3 regions of the Streptomyces sp. NBC_00209 genome follow, and region 1 is predicted to be linked to each of the others. Evidence: riboswitches for the same ligand, from Rfam matches in the RefSeq annotation. Region 1 holds a riboswitch; each other region holds the start of a gene.

Region 1 (7,218 bases):
ATCGTCGTGTTCGGTGGCCTGATCGCCAGCCTGGTCACGTTCGTGGTCGGCCTGCTCTTCAAGATCCTGATCTTCGTGATCCTGGTCGGCGGGCTCGTTTTCGTCGTACGGAAGTTCATGTCGTCGTCCTCCGGAAACGGCTGGTGACCGCACGTCCGACGGGGGATTAGCCCAGCTGAGCTAAGGGAAAGGCGAATCGGCACCCGGTCACAGGGCGGCCGATACAGTGACTCTCCTCTGCCACCACCTGGGAAAACACCGTAAGTCACCACCCCGACCAGTGGTTTGTGCGGGATCCGGCCTCCGGACCCCAGGTCCGCGGCAGACCTGTGGGGGCGGCCCCCACGGGCGGGCTGACCGCCCGTCACCACGCCTGGGGGTGACCGTTGACCACGGCATCGAGTACGGCTGTTCCGACGCTCATCGGGTCGGTGCAGCGGGCGCTGAGGCTGCTGGAGGCTGTGGGTACCCATCGCGACGGGGCCCCGGCCAAACAGCTCGCGAGGGAAGCGGGGCTTCCTCTTCCCACCGCCTACCACCTGCTGCGGACCCTGACCCACGAGGGGTATCTGCGCCGGGAGAACGGCGTCTTCCGCTTCGGCGCCGCCGCCGAACGGCTGATGGGCGACCGCGCCGCTCAGAGCCGCCGCAGCATCATGGCCCGTTCGCTGGGCCGCTGGCGGGACGTCGTCGGAGCCCCGGTGTACTGCGCCATCTACCGCGAGGGCGAGATCGAGCTCCTCGCTGTGGCGGACACCCCCGAGCGGCCGGCGGTCGACGAATGGGCGGCGTTCCGCGAGACCGGGCACGCGCACGCGATCGGTCAGTGTCTGCTGAGCCGGCTGGACGAGAAGGCCCGTGAGGACCACCTGGACCGGCACCCGGTGCGCCCGCTGACCCGGTACTCGGTGCGCGACCGTGCGGCGTTCCTCACCCGGCTGCGGTCGCTGGAGCGTACGGAACCGGTCATCGAGCGGCAGGAGTACGCGCTCGGGACCGTCTGCGCCGCCATCCCGATCACGGCCGGATTCACCGCCGCAGCGATGGCCATTTCGGTACCCCTCCACGAGGAGGATCGGTTGCTGCCCGCAGTCGAACGACTACGCGGTGAAGTGTCTAGCCTCTTGCGTTCGTTCGTGTTCTCTATCAGTATCTGAAAAATCACTCCTTGTGATCTGCTATCGCGTGCACCACGATGGCGTCAATAGGGCCATGGGGGATCATTCCTGGCCAGATTCATCTACTGCGGGGTTGAACGATGCGCGAGTCGGTTCAAGCTGAGGTCATGATGAGCTTCCTCGTCTCCGAGGAGCTCTCATTCCGTATCCCGGTGGAGCTCCGGTACGAAGTGTGCGATCCGTACGCGATCCGGATGACCTTCCATCTGCCCGGCGACGCCCCCGTCACCTGGGCCTTCGGCCGTGAGCTGCTGCTCGACGGCCTCAACAGCCCCAGTGGCGACGGCGATGTGCACATCGCGCCGACCGAGCCTGAGGGGCTGTGTGATGTACACATCCGGTTGCAGGTGGGCGCCGACCGTGCGCTCTTCCGGGCGGGCACGGCACCTCTTGTCGCCTTCCTCGACCGTACGGACAAGCTGGTGCCGCTCGGGCAGGAGTGCACGCTGGGTGACTTCGACGGCAACTTGGAGGAGGCGCTGGGGCGCATTCTGGCCGAAGAGCAGAACGCGGGCTGAAGCGGTCCACGGCCCGGGAGCCGTCTTGGCACTCGAACACGACACCTGCCGATCGGGTGAATCACGCTGTGTGTTCAGGTCACGACCTCGCCCGCCGTCGCCGGCCCCTGCCGCTCCGCACGGGTGCCGAAGCCCCGGCTTCCGCGCCGACCCCCGTGCGGTCCGCGGAGACGACCAGCGCCGCGAGCGCTGTCGTCACCGGCACGGAGGCGACCAGTCCGATCGAGCCCACGAGGGTGCGCACGATCTCCTCCGCCACCAGCTCGCTGTTGGCGACCGTCCCCACACTGCTCTGCGCGACCGTGAACAGCAGCAGGAGGGGCAGCGCGGCGCCCGCATAGGCGAGCACCAGGGTGTTGACCACGGAGGCGATGTGATCGCGGCCGATTCTGATCCCTGCCCGGTAGAGCTGATTCGCACTCATGGTGGGGTTCGCCTGGCGCAGCTCCCAGACCGCCGAGGTCTGGGTGACCGTGACGTCGTCAAGCACTCCCAGGGAGCCGATGATGACGCCGGCCAGCAGCAGTCCGCTCATGTCGATGTGCGGATACAGGCCGTGGATGAGGCCGGTGTTGTCGTCGGTGTTCCCGCTCAGGCTCGCCCAGCCGATGAAGAGCGAGCCCAGCAGCCCGATCAGGACCAGTGAGATCAGGGTGCCGATGACGGCGACGGAGGTGCGGGCGGTCAACCCGTGGCAGATGTAGAGCGCGATCAGCATGATCGCTCCGGCCCCGACGACCGCCACCAGCAGCGGATTCGAGCCCTGAAGTATCGCCGGAAGGATGAACAGGGTCAGTACGGCGAACGACAGGGCGAGCGCCACCAGGGCCATGACCCCGCGCATCCTGCCCACGAGCACCACCGCGAGGGCGAAGATCCCGGCCAGCAGTATCAGCGGGAACTTCCGGTTCACGTCCGTCACGGAGTACTGGAGGTCATGGGGCGCGTCGGGGGCGTACGCCACCACCACCCCCTGGCCCTCCCGCAGTTGCCTCGGCGCGTCCGGCTGCACGACTTCGACGAACCGGCGCCCCGAGTCGGGGCCGGTGGTGACCTCGACGGTGGCCTTCTCGCAGAGTCCGCCGGAAGCCGACCGGCCCTCGGGGGGTTGGGTCTCGCCGCTGACGGGAAGCTGGGCGGCGTTCACGTCCTTGCAGTCGACCTCGACGACGCTCACCACCTTTCCCTGCTGGGTCTGCCGGTCGAAACCGACGCCGGTCCGTTCGTGCGCCGGCGCACCATTCGGCCAGAGCACCACGAGACCGACGAGTACGGCGGTCGCGAAGGGGATCAGCACGGCGGCGATCACCTTGCGCAGATGGGTGGAGACGGGTGCGGCCGGGCCATGGCTGTGCGTGTGCGCGTGCTGATGGCCCTGCGGTTCTGAGTCGCGATGAGGGGGCGTCACCGGCCGATCATCGCAAGAAGGACGGGGCCCTCTGTTCAGCTCGCCCGTCCGAGGGCTAGCGTGGTGGCACCTTTGCACACGCGGGAGCTCGGAGCACCGGGCTGAGAGGGCGCTGACCGCCGTACGACCGTACGGGAGACGCTGCGCCGACCGCCGAACCTGTTACCGGGTAATGCCGGCGTAGGGAGTAGGTCTCATGACCACATCGGACACACGCACGCCTGCCTCCAATCAGGGCGACGAGGCCGGGAAGTCCATCGGCTGGCACAAGGGATACGTCCAGGGGCCGCGCCCCGACATCCGGGTGCCGGTCCGCCAGGTGCGCCTGACCAACGGCAAGGACATGACGCTGTACGACACGTCCGGGCCGTACACCGACCCCGCGGCCGAGACCGACGTCCGGCGCGGCCTCGCACCGCTCCGGGAGAACTGGATCATCGCCCGCAGCGACACCGAGGAGTACGCGGGCCGCCCCGCCCGCCCGGAGGACGACGGGCTCAAGCACACCTCGCCGCGGGGTGGGCTGCGCAATCTGGACGCGGTGTTCCCCGGTCGGCCGCGCCGCCCGCGGCGGAGCCGGGACGGCCGCCCCGTCACCCAGCTCGCGTACGCCCGCAGGGGCGAGATCACCCCGGAGATGGAGTACGTCGCGGTCCGCGAGAACGTGCCGGCGGAGGTGGTGCGCGAGGAGATCGCGGCCGGCCGCGCGGTGCTGCCCGTCAACGTCAACCACCCGGAGACCGAGCCGATGATCATCGGAAAGCGGTTCCTGGTGAAGGTCAATGCCAACATCGGCAACTCCGCGGTGACGTCCTCCATCGAGGAGGAGGTGGACAAGATGACGTGGGCGACCCGGTGGGGCGCGGACACGGTCATGGACCTTTCCACCGGCCGCAACATCCACACCACCCGTGAGTGGGTTCTTCGCAATTCACCCGTGCCGATCGGAACCGTCCCCCTTTACCAGGCCCTTGAGAAGGTCGACGGACGGGCGGAGGAACTGACCTGGGAGATCTACAAGGACACCGTCGTCGAGCAGGCCGAGCAGGGCGTGGACTACATGACGGTGCACGCCGGCGTACGCCTGCCGTACGTGCCGCTGACCGCCCGGCGCAAGACGGGCATCGTCTCCCGGGGCGGCTCGATCATGGCGGCGTGGTGCCTGGCGCACCACAAGGAGTCGTTCCTGTACGAGCACTTCGAGGAGCTCTGCGAGATCCTCGCCGCGTACGACGTGACGTACTCACTGGGCGACGGGCTGCGCCCCGGGTCGATCGCGGACGCCAACGACGAGGCCCAGTTCGCTGAACTGCGCACGCTCGGCGAACTGAACGCGGTCGCCAAGCGCTTCGGCGTGCAGACCATGATCGAGGGCCCGGGGCACGTCCCGATGCACAAGATCAAGGAGAACATCGACCTTCAGCAGGAGATCTGCGAGGAGGCGCCGTTCTACACGCTCGGCCCGCTGACCACCGACATCGCGCCGGCGTACGACCACATCACCTCGGGCATCGGCGCCGCGATGATCGCCTGGTGGGGGACGGCGATGCTCTGTTACGTGACGCCCAAGGAGCACCTGGGGCTGCCGAACCGGGACGATGTGAAGACCGGGGTCATCACGTACAAGATCGCGGCCCATGCCGCCGACCTGGCCAAGGGGCATCCGGGGGCGCAGGAATGGGACGACGCGCTGTCGGACGCCCGGTTCGAATTCCGCTGGGAGGACCAGTTCAACCTGGCGCTCGACCCGGACACGGCGCGGGAGTTCCACGACGAGACGCTGCCGGCCGAGCCCGCGAAGACGGCGCACTTCTGCTCGATGTGCGGTCCGAAGTTCTGTTCGATGAAGATCAGCCACAGCATCACCGAGCAGTTCGGCGGCGCGAACGGCGCGGAGGCGACGGCCGAGGAGATCGCCGAGGGGATGCTCGGCAAGTCGCGTGAGTTCGCTGCGGGCGGGAACCGGGTCTATCTGCCGTTGTCCGACTGACCTGGCACGGGACCGGCCGCGCACGGCTCCGGCGCCTTCCGCCGGGGCCGTGGCGGTCAGTCCAGTTCGTGCTCGGGACCGCCGAAGTCGGGGCTGGTGAAGTCCGGGCTGCTGTACGTGGGGCGGGGCGCCGCCGCCGGGCCCTCGTCCGGCCCGGCGAAGTCGGGCCTGCTGTAGCCGATCTTGGGAAGGCGGCCCGTGGGGCGGTGCGGGGCCGGGACCGCAGGACCGGCGGGCTCGGTGAGCGCGTCGCGCAGGAAGGGCACGATGCCCCGCTCCAGCAGCGCCTGCCGCCAGACGTCCTTGGCGAGGGCCACGTCGTCGGGCAGTTGCTCGCGGGCTTCCCGGGCCGGCAGGGACGTCGAGCCGTTGCGCAGGGCTGCGATGAGCAGGCCGATGGCGGCGACGAAGATGGCGGCGGCTGTGACGGCGGCGAAGAACCAGCCCGCGTCCACCATGGGACCGGCGAAGGCCGGTGGTGGCTCCAGCATCTTCAGGAGGTAGCCGACCAGCAGGAATATGGCCGCCGCCGTACCCGCCAGCATCGGCGCCAAAACGGTGACGACCGCTCCTAGGCCGGCGCCCGACTGACCGAGGCCGTCCGAAGCCGTGCCGGAAGCCGTGTCCCGGTCGGTGGTGCGTGCTTCGTCACGGGCCTTCACGTACTGCTCGTACTCGGCGGCGGCCGTGACGGTGATCAGGGCGACGGCCGCCAGCGCCATGGTGCGCAGCTGGGCGGCGCTGAGGCGTTCACCGACGGCGGCCAGTTCCGGTCGTTCGTGTGCGTGACGCAGTGCGTCGTCGAGGAGCCGTTCGTACTCGGGCCGGTCCTCGGTCAGCAGGTGCGGAGCGCTGTTCATCTGCATCCCCCGATGCTCCGTCGGGCCTGTGTGCCCGCTGGGTCCGGGCAGTTTGGGCGGAAACGGAGGAGAGCCTGCTACTGATAGGCCGATGGTAGAGCGCGCACAGCACGGGGTGACAGAGGGTTTCCGGAAATAGCCCCAGTACTCGGCGTGGTCAGCTCGGGATGCGTCTTCCCCGCGGGGCGTCAGTCATGCAGGGGGAGTTGGACGACCAGTAGCTTTCCGGCCATGGTCACCCCGCCGTCCATGGCGATGGCGAGCCCGTCCGCGTACACATGCGGCCCGTCGACCTGCGGCCCGGCGCCGTCCTCGCCGTCCTCGGAGCCGACCTCGCCGGTCAGGTACGGGATGGGGCTGTGACCATGGACGACGCGCCGGCCGCCGTAGGCCGCCATCAGCTCCTGGACGGCCTGAGCGCCCGAGTCGTCGCGGAAGGCGAACCGCTTGGTGAGCTTGCGGAACAGGTCCCAGCACTCGTCGGCGTCGTTACGCGTGAGGATGGCGTGGACCGTGTCGTTGACGTCCTCGATGGTGGAGCCGTAGTCGAGGTACGCCGTCGTGTCCGAGTGCATCAGGAGGTGCCCGTCCTCCTCGACGACGGCGTCGAGCCGGGACATCCACTGGAGGTGGACGTCCTGAAGGCGCTCCATGTCCGTCTTCTGCCCACCGTTGAGCAGCCAGGCGGCCTGGAAGGTGGCCGTTCCCGCGCCGGAGTTCACCGGGGTGTCGCCGAACCGCTTGGCGCCGATGAGCAGCAGTTCGTGGTTGCCCATCAGGGCCTTGCAGTAGCCGCCGGCGGCCGCGGCCTCGGCGGAGAGCCGCATGACGAGGTCGATGACGCCGATGCCGTCGGGGCCCCGGTCCGTGAAGTCGCCGAGGAACCAGAGGCGCGCGTTGCCCGCCGCCCAGCGGCCTTCGGAGTCGATCAGGCCCTGTTCCGCGAGGGCGGCGAGCAGCTCGTCCAGGTAGCCGTGGACGTCACCGACCACGTACAGGGGGCCGAGGCCCGGGTCGGCGGAGGGGCGCGGTTCGGGCACGGGCTGCACCTGGGCGGGTTGGTCGACGCTGATGACGGGAAGGTCGCGCGCCGTCGGGGTGTACCCCTCCGGCGTTTCGCCCTCGGGGAAGGCGTTCCCCGAGGGCGGCGACGCGGGTGGCGCGGGGGACTGCGCATAGGGCGGTACGCGGAAGTCGCGCAACGTCGCCGTCCGCACCGCGGGTTCCTGACCGGCCCCCTGTGTCATCGACCCCTCCACACCAC
Region 2 (7,218 bases), 1.8 Mb from region 1:
GTGAAGGTGAAGAGGAAGACCATCAGCGCGGCGGCGGCCACGGCTGGGGCGAGCGCGGGCAGCGTGACGCGCCGCCACGCGGTGAACCGGCTCGCCCCCAGCACCCGGGCGGCCTCCTCCTGGCGCGGGTCGAGCTGCGCCCAGAGCCCGCCGACGGTCCGCACGACGACCGCGTAGTTGAAGAAGACGTGCGCCAGCAGGATCGCCCACACCGTGGTGTCGAGCCGTACGCCCCACAGCTCGTCCAGCAGCCCACCGCGTCCGAGCAGCGCGAGGAACGCGGTGCCCACGACGACGGTCGGCAGCACGAACGGCACCGTGACCACGGCCCGCAGCACCTGCTTGCCGGGGAAGTCGAACCGGGCGAAGACATACGCGCCGGGCAGCGCGATCAGCAGGGTCAGCGCGGTCGAGGCGAGCGCCTGCCACAGCGTGAACCACAGGACGTCCCGGATCTCCGGCCGGGTCAGCACCTCGCCGAACCGGCCGAACTGCCAGACGCCGTCCGCCTTGAGCCCCCGGCCCACGATCGCGGCGACCGGGTAGGCGAAGAACACGGCGAAGAACGCGACGGGCACGGCCATCAGGCCGAGCCGCACCGCGGTCCCGCGCCGGGCCCGGGCGCGTGCCGACCTCCCGCGCGCGCCCGGTCCGCGTACGGGAGTCTTCGCTACTTCACTACGAGCGAGGACCATGACTGGACCCACTGCTCACGGTTCTTGGCGATGGCGTCCGGGGCGACGGTCGCCGGCTTCTCCGCGGTGGCACCGAACTCGGTGAAGAGCCCGGGCACCTTCGCGTCCTTCGCGACCGGGCTGACGAACATGGTGAGCGGCATGTCCTCCTGGAACTTCTTCCCGATCAGGAAGTCCAGCAGGGCCTTGCCGCCCGCCTCGTTCTTCGCGCCGTCCAGCAGACCCGCGAACTCGATCTGGCGGAAGCACGTCCCGGTGGCGACCCCGGTCGGCGCGGTCTTCGGCCGCGGGTCCGCGTACAGCACCTCGACGGGCGGGCTGGAGGCGTAGCTGACGACGAGCGGGCGGTCGGCCTTGGCCTTCCTGCCGCCGGCCGAGCCGGAGAACTCCTCGTTGTACGCCTGCTCCCAGCCGTCCACGACCTTGACGCCGTTGTCCTTCAGCTTCTTCCAGTAGTCCTGGTAGCCGTCCTCGCCGAAGGTGCCGACGGTGCCGAGGAGGAAGCCGAGGCCGGGCGAGGAGGTCGCGGCGTTCTCGGTGACGAGCAGGTCCTTGTACGCGGGCTTCGCCAGGTCGGCGAAGGTCTTCGGCGGCGCGAGCTTCTTGTCGGCGAAGTACTTCTTGTCGTAGTTGACGCAGATGTCGCCGGTGTCGACCGGGGTGACCCGGTGCTTGTCCGCGTCCAGCTGGACATCGGCCGGGACCCGGTCCAGGCCCTTGGCCTCGTACGGCGTGAACAGGCCGTTGTCGAGGGCGCGCGAGAGCAGGGTGTTGTCGACGCCGAAGAACACGTCGCCGCGCGGGGAACCCTTGGTCAGGATCTCCTGGTTCAGGGCGGCGCCCGCGTCCCCGCTCTTGAGGACCTTGACGGTGTAGCCGGTCTCCCGGGTGAACTCCTTCAGCACGTCCTTGGAGGCGTTGAAGGAGTCGTGGCTGACCAGGGTGACGGTCTTGGAACCGGAGCCCTTGGTCGAACCGGAACCGGACGCCGAGTCGTCGGAACTTCCGCAGCCGGCCAGCGCGGTGACGCCGAGCGCGGCGGCGACGGCCGCCACCGCGGCCTTCTGGGTGGTGCTCATGTGTGATTCCTCCTGGAGTGACCAGGAAGAGACGCGGCCCTGCCCGCACACCGGCGCGGAGCCGGAAGCGGGCAGGGCGCAACAGCTTGAGTATGGTCCGAACTTCCTACCCGGAATGACCCGGGCGAGGTTCAGAGGGTCTGCGGCCAACCTGTCCTTGGTGCCGCACTCTCAGCGCTGTGGCGCTCCCCTGTCGGAATATGCAGTTGATTTCGGCCCCAGGCTACACGGCCGTTTTCGGCCGTGACCCCGGGCACCGACGGTCGCCCGCCTCAGCGCTCGGAGGCCGCCAGCTGCCCGCAGGCGCCGTCGATCTCCTGGCCCCGGGTGTCCCGGACGGTGACCGGCACGCCGTGGTTCGCGATGGCCTCCACGAACGCCCGCTCGTCCTCGGGCCGCGAGGCGGTCCACTTGGAGCCGGGCGTCGGGTTGAGCGGGATGAGGTTGACGTGGACCCGCTTGCCCTTGAGGAGGCGGCCCAGCAGGTCTCCGCGCCACGCCTGGTCGTTGATGTCGCGGATCAGGGCGTACTCGATGGAGATGCGGCGGCCCGACTTCTCCGCGTACTCCCACGCGGCGTCCAGCACCTCGCGCACCTTCCACCGGGTGTTCACCGGCACGAGGGTGTCGCGCAGCTCGTCGTCCGGGGCGTGCAGCGAGACCGCGAGGCGGCACTTGAACCCCTCGTCGGCGAACCGCAGCATCGCGGGCACCAGGCCGACGGTGGACACGGTGATCCCGCGCTGCGAGAGGCCGAGGCCGTCGGGCTCCGGGTCGGTCAGCCGGCGGATCGCGCCGACGACGCGGTTGTAGTTGGCCAGCGGCTCGCCCATGCCCATGAACACGATGTTGGACAGCCGGGCGGGGCCGCCGGGGACCTCACCGTCGCGCAGGGCCCGCATGCCGTCCACGATCTGGTGGACGATCTCCGCGGTGGAGAGGTTCCGGTCGAGACCGGCCTGCCCGGTCGCGCAGAACGGGCAGTTCATCCCGCAGCCGGCCTGCGAGGAGATGCACATCGTGACCCGCTCCGGGTAGCGCATCAGGACGGACTCGACCAGCGTCCCGTCGTGCAGCTTCCAGAGGGTCTTACGGGTGGTGTCGTCGTCGCAGCTGACGTGCCGGACGACGGACATCAGGTCGGGGAACATCGCCTCGGCGAGCTTGTCCCGCGATCCGGCCGGGATGTTGGTCCACTCGGCCGGGTCGTGCGCGTACCGCGCGAAGTAGTGCTGCGAGAGCTGCTGGGCGCGGAACGGCTTCTCGCCGACCGCGGCGACGGCCTCCCTGCGCTCGGCGGGCGTGAGGTCGGCGAGGTGCCGCGGCGGCTTCTTGGCTCCGCGGGGCGCGACGAAAGTGAGTTCTCCGGGCTTAGGCATGGTTCCTCCAGTGTCGCAGACGCGCGGAGGTACCCCGGTGCGTCGCGGTGAGGGACGGCTCACGGGGTAACCGGAACACCACAGGGAGTTCGTAGCCGCCGCGCAGGAGGTAGGTGCCGTGCACACCGTCAAACACTGGTTCAACGACAGCCTGATCGGGCAGGGCGTGGTGGTCTTCGGACTCGGCGTGGGTCTGAACGCACTGTTACGCCACGACGAGCATCCGGCCATGTGGCTGGTCCAGGGCGCCGTCTACACCGTCGTCGTGATGGTGGCCCTGGTCCTCCAGCGGAGGCGGACGAGCCGGGTCACGGGCGCCTCCCCGAGCGCCGTCGCCGGGCTCCTGCGGAAGATCCGCCACCACGAGGTGCCGCGCGACCCGCAGGAGCGGGCCGTGCTGCGGCGACTCGTCGACGACCAGCTGGGCCGGATCGAGCGGGGCAAGCGGTGGCTGCCGTACTGGCTGGGCGCCATGGGCCTGGTCGCCATCGGTCTGCTCGTCCTGGGCGCCACCCGTGGCTCCCTCGGGTACGCCCTGCTCTTCGCCGCCTTCGTGGCGGTGTTCTGTGCCTGGATCCTGTGGATGCGCCGCCGGGCGGTGGCCCTCTACCGCGACATGCGGGTGGCGCTGCGCGAACAGGGCTGACGCCACATGGCTGAGGGGCCACCGCTCGCGAGCGGTGGCCCCTCAGCCATGTGCGGACGCCGGTCTCAGCCGGAGCCGACGAACAGCACGAGCAGCAGCCAGACCACCGGGGCGGTCGGCAGCAGGGAGTCCAGCCGGTCCATGATCCCGCCGTGGCCGGGCAGCAGCGTGCCCATGTCCTTGATCCCGAGGTCCCGCTTGATCATGGACTCGCCCAGGTCGCCCAGGGTGGCGCTGGCCGCGACCGCGAGGCCCAGCAGCAGCCCCTGCCACCAGGAACCGTCATCGATCAGGAACTGCATGCACAGCGCACCGGCCACCATGGCGAAGGTGACCGCTCCGAACAGGCCCTCGCGGGTCTTGCCGGGGCTGATGCGCGGAGCCAGCTTGTGCTTGCCGAACCGCCAGCCGACCGCGTACGCCCCCGTGTCGCTGACCACGGTCAGCAGCAGGAAGGTCAGCACCCGCTGCGGGCCGTCGTCGGCTTTCAGGAGCATGGCGACGAAGGTGGCCAGGAAGGGCACGTAGAACGCGGCGAAGATGCCCGCCGTGACGTCCCTGAGGTAGTCCTCGGGCGGCTGCGCCATCCGCCACACGAGCACCGCCAGGGCGGTCAGGGCCATGGCGATCCAGGCGCCCTCGGCCTCGCGCGCGTATCCGGCGATCACCATGGCGGCGCCGCCGACGGCGAGCGGCACGAGGGGCGCCTTGATGCCCTTGCGCTCCTCCAGCCGGGAGGTGAGCTCCCAGAGGCCGACCACGACGGCGAGCACGATGACGCCGACGAAGACGGCCTTGACGAAGAAGAGCGAGACGACGACCAGGGCGCCGAGCCCCAGACCGACCCCTATGGCGGCTCCCAGGTCCCGGCCCGCGCGCTTCTTCTGCGGAGGCGGGGGCGGGGGCGGCGGCGCGGTCGGCATGGGCTCCTGCGGCTTCTCGTCGCGGAACAGAGGGCCGCCGCTCAGGCGTCCGGCCCTCTGTTCCCGGTGATCACGGTCTTCAGCGTCTCTACCTGCGTCGGGAACGTCCGGCACGATGGGCATGGGCCGAGTCTGCTGGGCGTCGTGCACATCGTAGGCAGGACCCGCCGCAGCACCCTGCATCTCCGGCGTGACCCGGTGACCGGCGCCCTGCGGAGCGCCCCAGGAAGAGTCGTTCATCAGACTTCGAGCAGCTCGGCTTCCTTGTGCTTCAGCAGCTCGTCCACCTGCGCGACGTACTTCGCGGTGGTGTCGTCGAGCTCCTTCTCTGCGCGGCGCACCTCGTCCTCGCCGGACTCCTTGTCCTTGACCAGCTTGTCGAGCGCTTCCTTGGCCTTGCGGCGGACGGCCCGGATCGAGATCTTGGAGTCCTCGGCCTTGGCCTTCGCGACCTTGATGTAGTCGCGGCGGCGCTCCTCGGTCAGCTCGGGGAAGTTGACCCGGATGATATTGCCGTCGTTGCTCGGGTTGACGCCGAGGTCCGAGTCGCGGATGGCCTGCTCGATGTTGCGCAGCGCGGTCTTGTCGAACGGCGTCACGACGGCCATACGGGGCTCGGGCACCGAGAACGAGGCCAGCTGGTTGATCGGGGTCGGCGCACCGTAGTAGTCGGCGACGATCTTGTTGAACATCGCCGGGTGCGCACGGCCGGTGCGGATCGCGGCGAAGTCCTCTTTCGCGACGACGACGGCCTTCTCCATCTTCTCCTCGGCCTCGAGGAGGGTTTCTTCGATCACCACGTGCTCCTGCGTGTCTTGAACGGGCCCGGCGGGGGCCCGGCGGGTCCTGCGTCGCGTCCTCACCTGCACGGTGTCCGACCGGCAGGCCGTTGTCCATTGTCCGGGGCGGTCCCGCGCCCCTGTTCCACCGGGCCTCACCGGTGGACGCGCCGATGGTCAGGCGCGGGTGTCCTGGTCGCTCACGAGCGTGCCGATCTTCTCACCCTTGACGGCGCGGGCGATATTGCCTGCGGCGGTGAGCTCGAAGACGAGGATCGGCAGCGCGTTGTCACGGCAGAGCGTGATGGCGGTGGCGTCGGCGACCTTGAGGTCGCGGGCGAGCACCTCGCTGTACTCCAGCGCGTCGAACTTGACCGCGGCGGGGTTGGTCTTCGGGTCGGAGTCGTAGACCCCGTCCACGCCGTTCTTCCCCATGAGCAGCGCCTCGGCGTCGATCTCCAGGGCGCGCTGGGCGGCGGTGGTGTCGGTGGAGAAGTAGGGCATGCCCATGCCCGCGCCGAAGATCACGACGCGGCCCTTCTCCAGGTGCCGCACGGCGCGCAGCGGGATGTACGGCTCCGCGACCTGGCCCATGGTGATGGCGGTCTGGACGCGGGAGTCGATGCCCTCCTTCTCCAGGAAGTCCTGGAGGGCGAGGCAGTTCATCACGGTGCCGAGCATGCCCATGTAGTCGGAGCGCGCCCGGTCCATGCCCCGCTGCTGGAGCTCAGCGCCGCGGAAGAAGTTGCCGCCGCCGATGACGATCGCGATCTCCGCGCCGTCCCGGACGACCGCGGCGATCTCGCGGGCGATGGCGTGCACGACGTCGGGGTCGACACCGAGGCCCCCGCCGCCGGCGAACGCCTCCCCGGACAGCTTCAGCATGAAGCGTCCGCGCACCTTGCCGTCCTCGCGCTTGTCGTCGTCTTTGGCGGCGTCCGCGCCCTTGTTCATGGGGATTCTCCTCGTGCGCATACGAAGGAGGCCATTGCCGGTGGGTCTGGTGTCCCTTGCGGCAATGGCCTCCTCGTCAGATCTGCGGTCGTACGGCGGTGTGCGGCCGTCGACTGCACCAGACCCTACCGGGTCCGCCGTTTTTCGCGGACGGACTCAGATGCCGACCTTGATACGCGTGAAGCGCTTCAGGGTGACACCGGCCTCGTCCAGAACCTTCTGGACCGACTTCTTGTTGTCCAGCGCGTACGGCTGGCCGAGGAGGGTGGCCTCCTTGAAGAAGCCGTTGACGCGACCCTCGACGATCTTCGGGAGGGCGGCCTCGGGCTTGCCCTCGGCGCGGGTGGTCTCCTCGGCGACGCGACGCTCGGCCTCGACGACCTCGGCCGGGACGTCCTCGCGGGAGAGGTACTTCGGCGCGAAGGCGGCGATGTGCTGGGCGAGGCCCTTGGCCAGGTCGGCGTCGGCCTTGTCCAGCTCGACCATCACACCGATCTGCGGGGGCAGGTCGGGCATGGTGCGGTGCATGTAGACCGAGACGAAGGCACCCTGGAACTGCGCGAAGCGGTCCAGGACGATCTTCTCGCCGAGGTTGGCGTTGGCCTCGTCCACGTACGCCTGGACGGTCTTGCCGGGCTCGATCTCCGAGGCGAGCAGCGCCTCGATGTCGGCCGGGGAGGTCGCGGCGACGTGCGCGGCGAGGGCGTTGGCGACGGCCTGGAACTTGTCACCCTTGGCGACGAAGTCGGTCTCGCACTTGAGC
Region 3 (7,218 bases), 3.2 Mb from region 1:
AGGTTGGTTGCGACTGCGATCATCAAAAACCAGCCGACTGCTTTACGGGCGACATAACGCAGCACGGTGAGCCGGCCTTTCTTGAAAATGGGCCCGCAGATCCGGTGAGTGACTGGACGCTTGGCCGCGTTGACCGGGCACCGGGTTGCGAGCGCTCGGACAGGACGTGCGGACTCTCGTGGTCAAAAAATGATTGGTGCGAAGACGTTCCGATGAGGGAGTCTGCTGTGTGCTGACGGTGCCGCACGGGTACGTGGAGTGGCAGCGAGCGGTGCGCCGGGCATGGAGCGACAACCTTGCGTCGGAATGAGACGAATCGTGGCGGCTGCCCGATTCGACAGCGCCTGTGCAGACGATTCCAACTGTCTGTGGGTGCGTCAAGGCGGGTCAGGTCGCGATCCGGTTAAGCCGAAAGCGCATATCGGTCATTTGTCGCGAAAATTTTCAACGTCGTGGTGGACGCGAGGAGACCGGCAACTCTGCATGCCATCAAACGGTGTAAAGGCCACTCACCTGACCAAGTGGGCTCTTCGGGACCTGTCGGTGGGTGTCGAACCAGGTTTCTTTGCCGAGAGTTGGGGTCCGCGGGCCAAGCTTCCCCTCCGGGCTGCGGCGCGCCGCCCGCGGTCGCCGCCGACTGTGCGCTGACCCACCGTTACCACCCTTCGTCCTTCCTGGAAGCCCGTGGCCGCGGGCCCGTTTCTCCACGCGCCGCGTCGGCCCGCGTCAGGGTCTTGCGGAGCGCGGAGGAAGTAATGAATCATCATTCAGAGCTTCGCCCCGGGCCGGTGCGTCGAGCAGGCGTGCTGTGCGGGACCGGCGACAGCGTTTCCCAGGAGAGAGGCCGGAAAACCACATGGCTGAGCGACGCATGTACTCAGGGACCGCCAGGTCGATCGCGGCCGGCTGCGCGTCCGGCGTCCTCGCGGCGTTGCTTGCCGCGACACCGTCCGCGGCGGCGGGCCACGGGGGCGGGGTTCCCGAGGGGCCGCGCGGTGAGGGCTTCTCCCATGCGTCCCGTGCCCTGGTGGAGCACGGGCGGCACGGCACGCTGATCCGGGCGCAGCGGCTGACCGGGGTCGCGGCCTTCGCGGGGGCCGACAACTGGCGGGTGCTGTACCGCTCGGTGACCCCGCAGGGCAAGGCGGTGGCCGTCTCGGGCACGGTCGCGATCCCGCACGGGCGGCCCCCGGCCGGTGGCCGGCCGGTGCTTTCCTGGCTGCACGGTACGACGGGGGTGGCGGACGCCTGCGCTCCGTCGCGGGACACCGCGAACGGCCCGGCGCACGACTACCTCCAGGCGATGCAGGACACCGTGGCCCCCTGGGTGGCGCGGGGGTACGCGGTGACCCGGACCGATTACCAGGGCCTGGGGACGGACGGCACGCACAGCTACCTCGTGGGCGAGGCGGAGGCGCGGGCGGCCGCTGACCTGACCCGTGCCGCGCACCAGCTCTCCGGGCACCTCAGCGACGAGTGGGTGGCGTACGGCCACTCGGAGGGCGGGCACGCGGCCGTCTTCGCCGCCGACCTCGCCAACCGCTGGACGCCGGAACTGCGGCTGCTCGGGGCGGCCGCACTGGCGCCGGGTTCGCAGCTCAGCGCGGCCGTGCCGGCGCTGCGCGAGCAGCCGCTCGCCGGGGTGAGCGACTTCTTCCCGCTGATCGTCCGTGGCGCGCAGACCGTACGCTCCATGCCCGACCAGGACATCTTCACGCCGAAGGCCCTGGCGGTGGCCGGTGACGCGGACCGTAGGTGCAGCGCCCAGCTCCGCGCTCCGGACTCCTGGGGCTCGTTGAAGAGCGACGAGATCTTCCGCAAGGGCGCCGATCTCACCGCCCTCGACCAGGTGCTCGCCGACAACGAGCCGGGTCTGCTGTCCCCGCGCGTCCCCGTGCTGCTCGCCCAGGGCGGCAAGGACGCGGTCATCCAGCCCGCCTGGACCGCCGCCCTGGACAAGCAGCTGCGGGCGAACGGCGTCCACGTCACCTCGTACACCTACCCCGAAGCCGACCACCGCGGCGTCCTGTCGGCGTCCCTGCCCGACGTCACCCGCTGGATCGACCACCTCTTCGGACGGCCGGGGAAGGGCCACCCGCGCACGCGGCCGTAACCCCCCGCACCGACCCCAACAACCCCTGGAGCGGCGGAAACGTGGCATCGCGTGCACAGATTCCTGGCCCCCCGCGCAGAACTTCGCGGGGGGCCGGAACGGCTCGCCGGCCGGTGTGACAGGCAGGCCCGATTCCGCGCCGCGCCACGCGGTTCAGAGGCCGCGGAGCTGTCACCTACCCGGTCGATGGTGTCCCTCGCGCCGCGTCGGTCCGGGGGAGGAGACGACGCGTGGCGGTCAAGCAGTTGGCGGCCGTGGCCGGCGCATCCGCAGCGGGGCGTACACCGCGAGCGCCACGAGGAACGCCACCCCGTACGCCAGGTCCGCCCCGTGCAACGCCTCGGCCACCGGCCCCACGTACAGCCCGGTGCTCATGAACGGCACCGCCGCCGCGAAGGCCACGGCGAACGCGGCGAGCGCCGGCCACCACGGGCGCGGCCGGGCGTGCTCGGCCGCGAGGTCGACGGGGGCGCCCCGCCGGGCCCGGGCGCGGACCAGCCAGTCCACGGACACGATCGCCACGAAGCCGGGGATCCAGTAGCCGACGAGCAGCAGCACGTTCTGGAAGCGGGCGGTCGTGTCCGCCGCGTGCATCCACAGCACCAGCGGGAACCCCAGGGCGGCGGCGAGCGCCGCGGCCACCGGACGCGGCAGCCGTACCCCCATGGTCTGCAACGCGAGCGAACCGCTGTAGTCGTTCATCGCGTTGCTGCACAGTGCGGCCAGCGCCACCGCGAGCAGCCCGAACGCCCCGAGCGCGCCCCCGCCGAGCAGCGAGTCGATGCCGCGCGCGGTCTGGTCCGTGAAGACCGACGCACCCCACAGCCCGATCGTCTGGACCGCCACGAAGGAGGCGCTGATCCCGCCCAGCGTGCACCAGAACATGCGCGGCCGGGACGTCTCGCGCGGCAGGTAGCGGCTGAAGTCGCTCGCGTACGGCGCCCAGGACAGCGCCAGGCTCAGGGCGATGGTGCAGGTCAGGACGAACGCCCCGGCCCGGTCCGCGCCGTGCACGGCCGGAGCGGTCACCGGGTCCACCCCGTTCAGGAGCTTCGCGGCGAGCACGGCGAAGGCGGCGGCCAGGGCGAACGTCATCACGGTCTGGAGCCGGTGGATCACCTCGTAACCCAGCACCCCGAGCGCACCCTGCGCGGCCATCATGACCAGCACCCCCAGCCAGAACGGCCAGCCGCACAGCTGTGCCAGCGCGTCCCCGCCGAACAGACCGATCAGGGCGTCCCAGGCGATGGACGACAGCCATTGCAGGGCGCCCGGCAGCACGACGCCCGGTCCGAACGCCAGCCGGGCGAGCGGCAGTTGCCCGGACCCGGTGCGGCTGCCCCAGGTGCCCAGATACGCGGTCGGCGCGGCGCCGACGAGGGTGCCGAGCACGACGGCGGTGAGCGCGGTCGCGAAGTCCAGGCCGAGCGCGATGCCGACGGTGCCGGTGAAGACGCCGGTCATGGTCAGGTTGGGCGCGAACCAGACGGTGAACAGCCGGCCCGCCCGGCCGTAGCGGCGGTCCTCGGGGACCGGGGCTATCCCGTTCGCCTCGATGCGCAGATCGCCGGGGGCGGTGGGCATCCGCCCGCCGAAAGCGGCGCGCTCGTCCTGGGCATACGGCAACGACATGAAGACATCCCTCCGCCAGTGCTAACTGGTTCAGGTTCGACGGGTGTGATCTCAGCCCCGTGCGGGGCACCCCGTGTCCGGTGTGGCGGCCAGAATAGCGCCGGCCCGCCCGATGTCGTCGCGAGGGTCAGCTGAAGAGCTTCTTCACGAACGCGTGGAGATTGCCGACCGTGCGCGCGATCTGCTCCTCCGTGGTCAGGCTCTCCTTGAAGCGGGCCCCGGAGTCCACCGTCTTCTTCCCGCGCACATACAGCGAGCAGGCCAGGTCGGTGCACATGTACAGGCCGACGGAATTGCCGTCACGCCCGGCGGGACCGGTCTTGCGGGCGGTCATCAGGGAGACCCCGCTGCCCGGGTGCGTGGTCAGGCAGAGCGAGCACATGCTCCGGTGCAGGAAGCCGCGCTGCTGCGACGGGAAGCGCAACGAGATCCCGGCGGGCCTGCCCTCGTGTTCGGTGACGATGTAGCTGCGTCCCGGCGCGGACAGGTTGCGCCAGCCGAGGAAGTCGAGGTCGTCCCACGGCAGTTCCTCGAAATCGCGGGGGAGCGGCAGGCGCTTGGCTTCCCCCTTGGAGCAATTCACGAACGATGAGCGGATGTCCTGCTCGGTCAGGGCCTTCATACCCACGAAGCTAACTCTGCCTATGGCCCCTAGGCAAACGATTAATTTGCTTAGGGGCTCACCTGGGGCTTCTCGGTCGCGAGGGGGAGCCGGTGAACGGGCTGATGCGGGATGCCGAGGTCCGGGCGCCAGGTCGCGAGGATCTGCGCCGACGGGTCGAAGAGCGGCGACGGGAGCGCGTCGAGCGGCGTCCACTCCCAGGTGCTGATCAGATGCGGCTCGGTCACCCGCGCCGCGCCGGTGTCCACGCGCACCAGGGCGGCCATCGTCACGCGGTTGATGCCGCCGAGGGCGTCGTGCAGCATCGCGAAGACGGTGACCCGGTCCTCGGGGACCGTCAGCCCGGTCTCCTCGCGCAGCTCCCGCACGGCGGCCGCCGCGACGGACTCCGGTACCGGGTCGACCTTGCCGCCGGGCAGCTCCCAGGTGCCGCTGTGGTGCCGGCCGAGCAGGATCCGGCCCTGCGCGTCCTGCACGATCACCCCGACCCCCAGCGCCGCCTGGGCCTTGGGCGGCCGGGTGTTACGGGAAGGGGCGAGGGGGTCCTCGGTGGCCATGCTGCTCCTCTGAAGGGGCGGGGCGGTGGGCGTTGAGGAGCTTACGGGGATGCCGTGTCCGCCGCCGCGCTCACACCGCCAGCCGCAGCGAGGTCTCGGAGACGCCGAGCCGTACGCTCTGCCCCCACGTCAGCTCCAGCGCGTCCGCCTCCATCCCGTCGCCGAACACCACCACCCGGTCCGACTCCACGGTCAGCCGCAGCCCCTGCCCGGGCCCCAGCTCGCCCGCGACGAACGAGGTGCCGGTCGACGGCGAGGGCCACGCCTCCCGGACGAACCAGAGCAGCCGGGGATCGGCGGGTCCGGGCAGCGGGAGGGGGCTGCGACGCTCCTGCCAGAGCGAGCGCAGCCAGCCGGTCGCCCCGGTGCCGGTGCCGACCAGGACGCCGGAGGACGCCTGCGGCTCGGCGGGGGAGTCCGCGGTGTCGGGCCCGAGCCGGTAACGGGCCGTCTGGTGGCCGGGCGGGCCCAGGTAGACCTCGTTCAGGGCGAGCAGCCGCTGCGTGTCGTCGGCCACCGCCTCCACCATCGTCAGCGCGTCGGCCCGCCCGGCCGGCACCACGGACGCCCGCATCAGCGCCGCCGCGTCGGCCGGCCGGTGGCGCACCAGGACGCCGGGGTTGCGGCCCGGATCGGTGTCGATGCCGATGACCGGCTGGCCGGCGAGGTACTTCGCGGCGTTGGCGACCAGGCCGTCCTGCCCGACGACCACCACCACGTCCTCCGGCGCGAACAGGAACCGGTCCAGGTCGGCCCGCTCCACCCGGCAGTGCCGCCAGGTGAGCGGAACGGCCGCTGCCACATCCGCCAGGGCCTGCCGGGTCCGCTCGTGCCACCGGGCCACCTCCTCGATGGACCGGCCCCGCGCGGCCAGGAGGAACGCGGCCTGGCCGTGCGTGCCGTGGCGGGCGAGAAGCTCCTCGTACTCCGTGGTGCGGTGGACGAGGACCGCCCGCGGGGCCAGGCTCACGCCCCGGCCTCCGGCCGGCCCAGCTTGCTGAGCAGGCCCGTGAGCACGTCCGGCGACAGGGTGAGGCTGTCGATGTGCGGCAGGTTCTCGGCGAGCCGGGTGGCCGCCAGCGCGTGCAGCGTCGCGGCCTCCACCTCGCCGTGCGCCCGCAGCCAGGCCGCCTGCGCCTCGGCGCGCGCCGCGCCCACCTGCCGGGCCGCCTCCGCCTCGGCCCCCGCGAGCCGCACCGTGCGGGCGGCCTCCGCCTCGGCGCGCACCCCGTCGGCGGCGGCGCTCTCCTCGGCCTCCCGGCGGGCGTTGGTGCCGCGCTGCTCGACCAGCTGCTCCTCGCGCCGGGCCAGCTCGATCTGGCTGGCGAGCTCGTTCTCGGCGATGGTCCGCTCGCGCTCGACGGCCACGGCGCGCCGCTCGTACGTGGCCCGGTCGGCCTCCTGCTGGATCTGCTCGCGGGCGGGGGTGCGCAGGGCGCGCTCCACCTCGGCCTCGGGGCGGATGGCGACGACGCGGACGGCGACCACGTCGATGCCGGTGGCGGGGAGCCTCGGCTCGGCGGCGAGACCGGCCGCCACCCGCTCGCGGACGGCGGCGACCCCGTCGACCAGGGCACCGGCCAGCGGGGTGCGGGCCAGCACGTCGAGGGTGTGCTGCTGGGCGGTCTCGGTGAGCAGGGTGGCGATCTGTTCGAGGGGGGCGCCGCGCCAGGCGCCGGTGTCCGGGTCGATGGAGAAGTCGAGGCGGGCGGCCGCCTCGGCGGGGTCGCTGATCCGGTAGGTGACGGTGGCCTGGACCGTGACGTCCTGGAAGTCGGCGGTGCGCGCGTGGAACGCCATGGCCAGCTCGCGGTCGTTGACCGGCACCTCGGAGAGCGCGGCGCTCAGCGACCGGTACCAGAAGCTCAGTCCGGCCCCGTCGTGGGTCAGCTTGCCGCGCTTGTGGTGGCGGATGTGCGCGGTGGGCGCCGAGCGGAGATGGCGCCGGCCGAAGCGGCGGGTGATGTCGGCCATGGGGACCCCCTGAAGTCGTTTTCGTCATGACGACGATAAGCGGAATCCCGCCTTATCGTCAAGAGGACGAATAAGGGAGGTTCCGAGTACGCGAACGGCCGGTGACTTCAGGGAAGTCACCGGCCGGCCGGGTGCGCGCCGCCCCCGTCCCCACGGTGCGGCGCGAGCGGGCCGCCGTCATCCGCTCGGACGACGGCCCACGTCTGTCAGGACCCGGACGCCGGGGCGTCCAGGCCGAGTGCGGGAAGGACCGCGGCCTCCACGAAGCGGACGAGGTAGGTCTCGTCCGCGTGGGTGCCTGCCAGCATCGGGCGGGCCCG

The links. Region 1 has a riboswitch for thiamine pyrophosphate ahead of thiC (phosphomethylpyrimidine synthase ThiC). Riboswitches for the same ligand answer to the same signal wherever they lie in the genome.
Region 2: another riboswitch for thiamine pyrophosphate. It lies ahead of OG867_RS06960 (thiamine ABC transporter substrate binding subunit); the one in region 1 lies ahead of thiC (phosphomethylpyrimidine synthase ThiC).
Region 3: another riboswitch for thiamine pyrophosphate. It lies ahead of OG867_RS01320 (purine-cytosine permease family protein); the one in region 1 lies ahead of thiC (phosphomethylpyrimidine synthase ThiC).

The regions. Positions count from the first base shown of each region.
Region 1 covers NZ_CP108121.1:3,465,892-3,473,109, reverse strand. Annotated here, with positions in the region: gene OG867_RS15640 (DUF5326 family protein) at 1-147, shown strand, start outside; gene OG867_RS15635 (IclR family transcriptional regulator) at 387-1,157, shown strand; gene OG867_RS15630 (SsgA family sporulation/cell division regulator) at 1,259-1,696, shown strand; gene OG867_RS15625 (YibE/F family protein) at 1,776-3,104, opposite strand; TPP riboswitch at 3,175-3,308, shown strand; gene thiC (phosphomethylpyrimidine synthase ThiC) at 3,301-5,094, shown strand; gene OG867_RS15615 (hypothetical protein) at 5,151-5,960, opposite strand; gene OG867_RS15610 (metallophosphoesterase) at 6,143-7,201, opposite strand.
Region 2 covers NZ_CP108121.1:1,620,834-1,628,051, forward strand. Annotated here, with positions in the region: gene OG867_RS06955 (ABC transporter permease) at 1-584, opposite strand, end outside; gene OG867_RS06960 (thiamine ABC transporter substrate binding subunit) at 671-1,774, opposite strand; TPP riboswitch at 1,860-1,976, opposite strand; gene rlmN (23S rRNA (adenine(2503)-C(2))-methyltransferase RlmN) at 2,047-3,153, opposite strand; gene OG867_RS06970 (hypothetical protein) at 3,272-3,799, shown strand; gene OG867_RS06975 (phosphatidate cytidylyltransferase) at 3,865-4,962, opposite strand; gene frr (ribosome recycling factor) at 4,962-5,519, opposite strand; gene pyrH (UMP kinase) at 5,679-6,455, opposite strand; gene tsf (translation elongation factor Ts) at 6,612-7,218, opposite strand, start outside.
Region 3 covers NZ_CP108121.1:271,306-278,523, reverse strand. Annotated here, with positions in the region: gene OG867_RS01325 (alpha/beta hydrolase family protein) at 857-2,113, shown strand; gene OG867_RS01320 (purine-cytosine permease family protein) at 2,351-3,745, opposite strand; TPP riboswitch at 3,736-3,829, opposite strand; gene OG867_RS01315 (FBP domain-containing protein) at 3,873-4,367, opposite strand; gene OG867_RS01310 (NUDIX hydrolase) at 4,418-4,924, opposite strand; gene OG867_RS01305 (hypothetical protein) at 4,995-5,894, opposite strand; gene OG867_RS01300 (SPFH domain-containing protein) at 5,891-6,898, opposite strand; gene OG867_RS01295 (TetR/AcrR family transcriptional regulator) at 7,105-7,218, opposite strand, start outside.